4 regions of the Micromonospora sp. CA-248089 genome follow, and region 1 is predicted to be linked to each of the others. Evidence: riboswitches for the same ligand, from Rfam matches in the RefSeq annotation. Region 1 holds a riboswitch; each other region holds the start of a gene.

Region 1 (2,190 bases):
CGGCAGGTCGAGACGCCGATCCCGGCCGGGCCGGGCGCGCCCCGGGTCGCGGTCGGCGACGAGGTCGTCCTGGTCGAGCTGACCGACCCGGCCGACCCGTCGGTGAAGTCCTACAACATCGCCGAGCACCAGCGCGGTACGCCGCTGATCTGGCTGATGGTGCTGTTCGCCGCCGCGATCGTGGCGTTCGGCCGCTGGCGCGGGCTCGCCGCGCTCGGCGGCCTGGTGGCCAGCTTCGCCATCCTGCTCGGCTTCGTGCTGCCCGGTATCGGTGCCGGCCAGCCACCGCTGCTGGTGGCGATCGTCGGCGCTGCGTTGATCATGTTCGTGGTGCTCTACCTGACGCACGGGATCACCGCGCAGACGTCGGTGGCGGTGCTCGGCACGCTCGGCAGCCTGGTGATCACCGGCGTGCTCGGCCTGCTCGCCACGTCCGCCACCCACCTGACCGGCTTCGGCAGCGAGGACGCCACCACGCTGTCCATGTTCCAGGGCGACGTGGACCTGCACGGGCTGCTGCTGGCCGGCATCATCATCGGCTCGCTGGGCGTCCTGGACGACGTGACGGTCACCCAGGCGGCCACCGTCACCGAACTGGCGCACGCCAATCCCGGGCTGTCCCGGCGGCAGCTCTACCGGGCCGCGACCCGGGTCGGCCGGGCCCACATCGCGTCCACCGTCAACACCATCGTGCTGGCGTACGCGGGCGCCTCGCTGCCGCTGCTGCTCCTGCTGGTCGCCGACTCCCGCCCGGTGAGCGAGATCCTCACCAGTGAGTTCCTCGCGCAGGAGATCGTCCGCAGCGCGGTGGCGACGCTCGGCCTGATCGCCGCCGTACCGCTGACGACCGGACTGGCCGCGATCGTGACCACCGCCGGACGGCGCTCGCGCGGCGCGGAGCCGGCGCCGCCCGCGCCCCGGCCGCCGGCCGGACGGGACGACGCGCTGGAGGCGCTCGGCGGCGGAAGGAGTACGGAGGCCGCATGGTGACACTCCGCAGCGTGACCATCGATTTCAAACGCGACGCTGGTCACGGTGCGCCACGGCGAAATCTCGCTATTGGTCGGCTTCCGGACGTAGATCCTCAGGAGTGCTGTCAGGTAACCTCGCTGCCGGTCACCGCCGAAGGCGCGCACCGGCGCCAGCGGTGCCGCCGCCCAATCGCCCGCGGGCGAGCCGGGGAACCAGGTACATGGGGTGAATCCGCGACAGCGGTAGGGGCCACTTCCGTCCCGAACCCGTCAGCTAACCCGGTCGGCGGCCGACGGAAGGGAACACTGTGACGGCACCCCTGCGCCGCTGGCTGACACCCGTGGTGGCCGTGCTGGCCTCGCTGGCCGTGCTGGCCGGGCCGACCCCGGCGACCGCGGCACCCACCGCGGCGGCCCCCGGCACCCCCTCGGGCCACGAGGAGGACGGCGAACCGCCGCTCATCACCGAGGCGATCGACGCGGCCAACCGGAACTTCCTCCAGGCCAAGGCGAAGCTCGCCAAGTCCCAGGACCGCCAGCGGCGGCTGGCGGCCGAGGTGAAGACGGCACAGGCCGAACTCGACGCGCTCAGCCCGCAGGTCAACCAGCTCGCCGCCCAGTCCTACCGGACCGGCCGGATGGGCGCGATGGCGATGCTGCTGGAGAGCAACTCGCCCGACTCGTTCGTCCGCCGGGTCAACGCACTCGACGAGCTGAACCTCCTCAACGCGCAGCGCCTGGCCGCCATCAACGCGGTCAAGACCCGCGCCGAGCAGGCCAAGATCGCGCTCGACGCCGAGGTGCGCGAGCAGGAGAAGCAGAAGAACGCGATGGAGCGCGAGAAGGTGCAGGCCGAGCGCGCGCTGAAGCTCGTCGGCGGTCTCGGCTTCACCGGCGGCCTGGTCTCCGCCACCTCACCGGTCGCCAAGATCGCCCCCGGTCGCACCGCGGACGGCGGCTGGAAGTCCGAGTCGTGCAGCGAGGACGACCCGACCACCTCGGGCTGCGTCACCCCGCGCACGCTGCACGCGTACAAGGAGGTCCGGCGCGCGGGCTTCAAGCGCTTCGTGGGCTGCTACCGGTCCGGCGGGCCGTGGGAACACCCCAAGGGCAAGGCGTGTGACTGGTCGCTGCAGAACAGCGGCTTCGCGCCGTGGCACAACAACGACACCCGCCGGTACGGCAACGAGGTCGCCGCGTTCCTCATCCGCAACGCCGA
Region 2 (2,190 bases), 2.9 Mb from region 1:
CGCGGACCCGGCCGCCGGCTGCCGTGCCCTCGGCGCGCAGCAGGTCGCCCGGCTCGCCGTCGGCGTGCGCCGAGGCCCGGGAGCGCATCGCCGTGAGAGCCTGCTGCGTGCGGGTCAGCAGCTCGTCGATGCTCGCGGCAGCCGAGAACGGGTCGTTGGTCATTTCCGCGCTTTCTTCACGTCTGAGCCGATCATCGTGACCCTAGCAACCGGCTCCGACGAATCGCGGTCAGCGGCCGTCACGGTCGGCGTCCCGGCGCCGCGAGCAGGCCGGACACCGGCGGCGCGGCGTGTCGCGGGCTGGCGAACGCCCGGCCGGGCGAACCGGCCGGGCGTCCGGAGCCGGTCAGCGCAGGCGCAGCCGCTGACCGGGGAAGATCAGGCCGGGGTCGTCGCCGACCACGGCCCGGTTGCGCTCGTGCAGGGCACGCCAGCCGCCGTTGACGCGCTGCGCCACGGCGATCTCCGACAGCGTGTCCCCGCGCCGCACCACGTACGTCTCGGCGCCTGGCGCAGGTTGCGGCGCCACCGTCGTCGCGGCGCGTTCCGGCCTCGCGGCGCGTTCCGGTGCGGCCTTGCGCGTGGTCGCCCGTTTCGGGGCCGCCTTCTTCGCGGCCGCCTTCTTCGGCGCCGCCTTCGGGGTGACCCGCTCGGACCGGGTCGCCGCGCTCGCCGAGCCGCCCTTCTTGCCGCAGACCGGCCACGCGCCGATGCCCTGACCGCGCAGCACCTTCTCGGCGACGGCGATCTGCTCGGAGCGGCTGGCCAGGTCGGCGCGGGCGGCGTACTTCTGGCCGCCGTAGCCGTTCCAGGTGGCGCGGGAGAACTGGAGCCCGCCGTAGTAGCCGTTACCGGTGTTGATCTTCCAGTTGCCGCCGGATTCGCAGCGCGCAACCGCGTCCCAGTTGACGCCCGCGCTGGCCGGAGCGGCCGGGCCGAACAGGGTCGCGGCGCCGACGGCGACGCCGGCCGTCATCGCTGCGAGAGCGGTACGACGACCCCGGGTCGAGTATTCAGTTGCCATGTGGATTCCTCCACGCCGACGAGGTGAGCTGTCGGGTTCGGGCCGAGGAGCCCGGCCGCCGGTGGCGGCTTCACCCCGAGGTGACGGTGCACCGTGGAACGTGTGGTTCCCCCGCTCCCGCGCGAGGTTCGGTTACCGGGGCCGGCGGCGGGATTTGGCGTTTCCGGCCTGCGGTGTCCGCGTCTGCGGACGAAACCGACGCTAGGAGCGATTTGCGACAATAGTCCACTTCTTGTGATGCTCTTCACCCGGCCGGACTACCACCTGTGGCGCTACCGTGGCAGGGCTGGACAAGATCACGGGAGGCGGAACCGATGACCGATCACGGACACGAGCTGACCTTCGGCGGCTTCATCACCCCCGCCGCCGGGCAGCCCGACCAGGTGGTGGCGCTCGCCCGCCTCTGCGAGCAGGTCGGGCTGGACCTGGTCACGTTCCAGGACCACCCGTACCAGCCCGGCTTCCTGGACACCTGGACGCTGATGTCCTACGTGGGCGCCGCCACCGAACGCGTCCGTCTGGCCGGAAACGTCCTCAACCTGCCGTTGCGCCAGCCGGTGGTGCTGGCCCGCAGCGTCGCCAGCCTGGACCTGCTCACCGGCGGCCGGGTCGAGCTCGGGCTCGGCGCGGGCGCGTTCTGGGACGCGATCGAGGCGGCGGGCGGGCGGCGCCTGTCCCCCGGTGCGGCCGTCGAGGCCCTCGACGAGGCGATCCGGGTGATCCGCGAGGTCTGGGACACCGGCAGTCGCGGCATGATCCGGGTCGACGGCGAGCACTACCGAGTGGTCGGCGCCAAGCGTGGCCCGGCGCCCGCGCACCCGGTGGGCATCTGGGTCGGCGCGTACAAGCCGCGCATGCTGCGCCTGGTCGGCCGCGCCGCGGACGGCTGGCTGCCGTCGCTGTCGTACCTGCCGAAGGGCCCCGACGAGCTGCCCGCCCTCAACGCGCTGGTCGACGAGGGCGCGGCGGCCGCCGGACGCGACCCGGCTGCGATCCGCCGCATGCTCAACGTGACCGGCACGTTCGCCCGCTCGTCGGCCGGTTTCCTGGCCGGGCCACCGGAGCAGTGGGTGGAGGAGCTGGCCGGGCTCACGCTGGAGCACGGCATCACCACGTTCATCCTCGGCAGCGACGAGCCGCGCGCGATCCAGATCTTCGGCCAGGAG
Region 3 (2,190 bases), 2.1 Mb from region 1:
GGGTGATGCAGCCGTTCGCCGGGGTCGGGTCGTTGACGCTGCACGACTCCGACGGCCAGGAGCCGTCCGAGTTGCGTGGCGCCGGCTTCGCGTTCTTGTTGGAGGTGCCCTGGACGCTGCCACCGCCGCTGGTGCTGCTGCGCGAGGCGCGGTCGTTGGCGACCTCCAGGGCGCGCTCGGCCTGCTCCTTGCGCTTGCCCATCACCGCGACCTGCTTGCGCTGCTCGCGGATCTCCCCGTCGAGCTGGGCACGGGTGCGGGTGGCCTCGTCCCGGGTGGTGATCAGGTCGCGCAGCGTACGGTCCTCGTGCGCGGCGACCTGCTCCAGCGCGGCGGCCCGGTCCATGAAGCCCTCCGGGCTGCTGCTGCCGAGCAGCGCCCCGGCGGTGCCCAGGCGGCCGTTGCGGTACGCCACCGCGGCGATCTCGCCGACCTTGGCGTCGCGTACGGCCAGCTCGGCGCCGACGGTCTTGAGCTGGTCGTTCAGTTGCTTCTGGCGGGTCACCGACCGGTTCAGCGCGGCTTTCGCCTCCAGCCAGCCCTTGCTGGCCGCGTCGAGCTGGGCGCGCAGTTCCGGCGTGCCGCCCTCGTCGTCGCCGCCGGGTGCGGCGGCGAGCAGGCCGGTCGCCGGCGCCGCGGAGGCGGGGGAGACCGGAACGGTCGCGACGCCGAGGGCCAGCGTCGCGACGAGCAGGGCCGCCAACCGGGCGGCCGTCCGTCGTACAGGTGCCACTGGGGGCATTCACACGTCCTTCCGTCAACGCCGACCGGGTTAGCTGACGGGTTCGGGACGGAAGATCCCTACCGCTGACGCGGATGCACCCCACGTACGTGGTTCCCCGGCTCGCCCCTGCGGACGATTAGGCGACGGCCGCCCCACCGGGGCCGGTGGCGCCCGCGGGTGCGGCCGCGACCGAGACTACCGGCGCTGCCCGGGCACGGCTCCGTCGAGCAATGCCACTAGGCGGGGCAAAACCGGCATAAGACTACAACAGTCACAGTGATTTAAGTCTGTCCTAATCACCACTCGGTCTTTCCGCACACTCCGGCTGACGCTCCGGGCTCGACCTGCAACGTGGCGTGATCGATGGAGAAGTCCTCGTGCAGGGCGGCCCGCGCGGCGGCCAGCACCCCGGCCGGGTCCACGCCCGGGTCGGTGGTCAGGTGCGCCGAGGCCACCTCCATGCCCGAGGTGAGCGTCCAGACGTGCAGGTCGTGCACCTCGGCCACACCCGGCACGGCGGCCAGCCGGTCGTGCACGGCGGTGACCTGGAGGTGTTCCGGCGCGGCCTGCACCAGGATGCGGACCGCGGCCCGGCCGAGCCGCCAGGTGCGCGGCAGGATGAACACGCCGATGCCGACGGCGACGAGCGGGTCGGCCCACCACCAGTCGGTGACCGTGATGATCAACGCGGCGGCGATCACGCCGAGCGAGCCGAGCAGGTCGCCGAGCACCTCCAGGTACGCCCCGCGCAGGTTGATGCTCTCCTTCGACCCGGCGCGCAGCAGCGCGAACGCGACGATGTTGGCGAGCAGGCCGAGCACCGCCACCACGAGCATCGGGCCGGCCAGCACCTCCGGCGGCTCGCCGAACCGGCGTACCGCCTCGATGAGGACGTAGACCGCGACGGCGCCGAGCAGTACGGCGTTGGCGAGGGCGGCGAGCACCTCCAGCCGGTAGAGCCCGAACGTGCGCTGCGGGTCGGTGCCGGCGCGGCGGGTGGCGGAGATCGCGGCGAGCGCCATGCCGATGCCGAGGACGTCGGTGAACATGTGCCCGGCGTCGGAGAGCAGCGCGAGCGATCCGGTCGTGAAGGCGGCCACCGCCTCGACCACCATGAGGGCGGCGAGCAGCGCGAAGGCGGCCCAGAGGCGGCCCCGGTGGCGGTGTGCCGCGTTGGCCACCGCGCCGCTGTGGTCATGACCTGCGCCCACGCCAACACCTTCCCTGCCCCGTACCGGCCAGGCTCAATGTATGTTCACATCGCTATGTATGCAAGTGAACTGTGGGTGGCGCCGACGCGGCCACTCACCCCACCGGATCGAGCGTGGTGAGGCGCTGGGTGGCGCGGGACAGCGCGACGTAGAGCGTGCGTACGCCCGAGCCCGGGTCGGCCCGGATCTCGCTCGGCGCCACCAGCACCACGCCGTCGTACTCCATGCCCTTGGCCTGGAGGCTGGTCACCACCT
Region 4 (2,190 bases), 460 kb from region 1:
GCCGGTCGGCCAGGTCGTGGTTGCCGTAGTCGCCCGGGTCGTCGCTGAGCTGCTCGTACGGCGCCGGAATCCACTCGCAGGCGAGCCGGACGGGGCACTCCAGTCCGTCCGGCCGCTGTGCGTTGCGCAGGCCGAGGCGGGCCAGCCTAAAGCGGTCCGGCGTCGCTGCGCTGGCGGCGAGCGTGACCCGCTGACCGTCGTCGGTGGTCCGGCTGGCGCCCTGGCCGAGCTGGTCGTACACCTCGTCGGCGAAGGCCGCCGCGGCGTCGGAGGTGTCCGCGCCGGAGTACCGGGCCACCGCGCCGTACCAGGCCGCCGGGTCGGTGCCGGCACCGACCGGCCCACCCAGAGCCTTCTGGTACGACGCCAGCAGCGCCGCCCCACCGCGGATGTTCGCGGCCGGGTCGGTCCGCAGCGTGCGCGCGTCGAGCCCGGTGAGCGCGGCTGCCGCGTCGAGCGTCTGGAGCGAGGCGCTCGGCAGCGGCGTCTCCCGCTTCGGCGCGGCCGCGGTGGCCGGGTCGAGCTTCAGCGGGCGGGCGTCGTCGCCGCGCGGGTCCTCGTCCTCGTCGACGTGGGCGCTGCCCGGCGTGGCGAGGATGTGGGCGGCGTCGGTCAGGTGCATCGGGCCGTAGCCGCCGCTGGTGCTCGGCTGCCCCGGGTGGGTGTCCCAGCGGGACTCCAGATAGGAGACGCCGAGCAGCACGTTCTGCGGTACGCCGTACTCGGCCGCGGCGGCGGCGTATTGTTGTTGCCTGTCGCTCGCGGGCGCGGACGTGTCCGGCGCGGCGGTCACCGGGCCGGTCGTCGCCAGCGCGGTGGCTGTCGCCACGGCGGCGGCGAGCAGTATCCGTCTGCCCGACGGCGGGGCGGAGAGGAGCATCGAACCTCCTGGACAGGGATGGGGGTCACTGCGTCTCCACCCTCACTCCGCACACCCGCAAGGGTCAATACCTTTCCACTGAGTAATCAGCCTTGAAAGAAAACTTCACCTCCGCCCGGGATGCGGCCCTTCATCGCGTACGGAGTGTCACCGCGCTGGAAGTTGCGGATCGATAACGGTGGTCCCTACTCTGGTGAATCGTCGGCCGCACGTCTCACCGTCCAACCCGGTCGGTGACGGTCCGACACCGCCGAGTCGCCCACGGGCGAGCCGGGGAACCAGGTACCTGGGGTGAATCCGCAGCGATGCGGTAGGGCGGCTCCCTTCCCGCCCGAATCCGTCAGCTAACCCGGTAGGCGGTACGGAAGAAGGAGTACGGACGCCCGGTGGCACTCCATGCCCCGCGGCCGTCGTCGAACCGGTCCACCGACCGGTCCAGCGTCGCGCCGCGTTCCCGCTGGTCCCGCTTCACCACCGCCCTCGCCGCGCTGGTCGGCACCGCCGTCGTTCTGACCGGCGGCGCGACTGCGGCACACGCCGAACCCTCGGTCGCCGAGATCGAGGCCCAGATCGACCGCGACTGGAACAAGCTCGAACCGGTCATCGAACAGGTCAACGCCGTACGCGAGCAGCTCGCCGCGCGGCGCAAGCAGGCCGACGCCCTCGGCCGGCAGATCGCACCCCTCCAGGCCCGGGTGGACGCCGCCCTCGGCCAGGTCGGCGGGCTCGCCGCCGACGCCTACAAGGGCGACAACCTCTCCACCGTCAACGCGCTGCTGGGCAGCCGCTCACCGGGAGACCTGGTGAACGGCCTGGAACTGCTCGACCGCTTCGCGCACCGCCAGCACGAGCAGGTGCGCTCCGTCGCCGCGCTGCGCGACGAACTGGCGGCGAAGAAGAAGCCGCTGGACGAGATGATCGCCGGGCTGGCCCGTACCGAGGCCCAGCTCGCGGCAAAGAAGAAGCAGATCGACGCCGAGATCGCCCGGCTGCAGAAGCTGCGGCTCAAGGTGTACGGCAAGGGCGGCGGCGGTCCGCTGCGCCCGGCACCCTGCCCGGCCGGCTACCCCGGTGGCGCGGCCGGAGCGGCGGTCAAGTTCGCCTGCGCCCAGATCGGCAAGATCTATGTCTGGGGCGCGGCCGGGCCCGACCACTTCGACTGCTCCGGCCTGACCATGGCAGCCTGGGCCAAGGGCGGCGTCTCGCTGCCGCACAACGCACGCCAGCAGCACGGGATGACGAAGCGGATCAGCCGCGCCGAGCTGCGCGCCGGTGACCTCGTCTTCTACTACAGCGACCTGCACCACGTG

What was found. Region 1 has a riboswitch for cyclic di-AMP ahead of ACQP26_RS02785 (coiled-coil domain-containing protein). Riboswitches for the same ligand answer to the same signal wherever they lie in the genome.
Region 2: it holds a riboswitch for cyclic di-AMP, as region 1 does, so the genes downstream of both, ACQP26_RS16545 (transglycosylase family protein) here and ACQP26_RS02785 (coiled-coil domain-containing protein) in region 1, are expected to answer to the same signal.
Region 3: it holds a riboswitch for cyclic di-AMP, as region 1 does, so the genes downstream of both, ACQP26_RS22925 (coiled-coil domain-containing protein) here and ACQP26_RS02785 (coiled-coil domain-containing protein) in region 1, are expected to answer to the same signal.
Region 4: it holds a riboswitch for cyclic di-AMP, as region 1 does, so the genes downstream of both, ACQP26_RS00480 (NlpC/P60 family protein) here and ACQP26_RS02785 (coiled-coil domain-containing protein) in region 1, are expected to answer to the same signal.

What each region holds. Positions count from the first base shown of each region.
Region 1 covers NZ_CP192016.1:553,719-555,908, reverse strand. The annotation lists gene ACQP26_RS02790 (YibE/F family protein) at 1-990, shown strand, start outside; cyclic di-AMP (ydaO/yuaA leader) riboswitch at 1,145-1,275, shown strand; gene ACQP26_RS02785 (coiled-coil domain-containing protein) at 1,280-2,190, shown strand, end outside.
Region 2 covers NZ_CP192016.1:3,467,598-3,469,787, forward strand. The annotation lists gene ACQP26_RS16540 (YbaB/EbfC family nucleoid-associated protein) at 1-163, opposite strand, end outside; gene ACQP26_RS16545 (transglycosylase family protein) at 347-1,024, opposite strand; cyclic di-AMP (ydaO/yuaA leader) riboswitch at 1,023-1,168, opposite strand; gene ACQP26_RS16550 (LLM class flavin-dependent oxidoreductase) at 1,339-2,190, shown strand, end outside.
Region 3 covers NZ_CP192016.1:4,907,438-4,909,627, reverse strand. The annotation lists gene ACQP26_RS22925 (coiled-coil domain-containing protein) at 1-742, opposite strand, end outside; cyclic di-AMP (ydaO/yuaA leader) riboswitch at 747-877, opposite strand; gene ACQP26_RS22920 (cation diffusion facilitator family transporter) at 1,021-1,935, opposite strand; gene ACQP26_RS22915 (HelD family protein) at 2,030-2,190, opposite strand, start outside.
Region 4 covers NZ_CP192016.1:97,976-100,165, forward strand. The annotation lists gene ACQP26_RS00475 (N-acetylmuramoyl-L-alanine amidase) at 1-880, opposite strand, end outside; cyclic di-AMP (ydaO/yuaA leader) riboswitch at 1,119-1,253, shown strand; gene ACQP26_RS00480 (NlpC/P60 family protein) at 1,267-2,190, shown strand, end outside.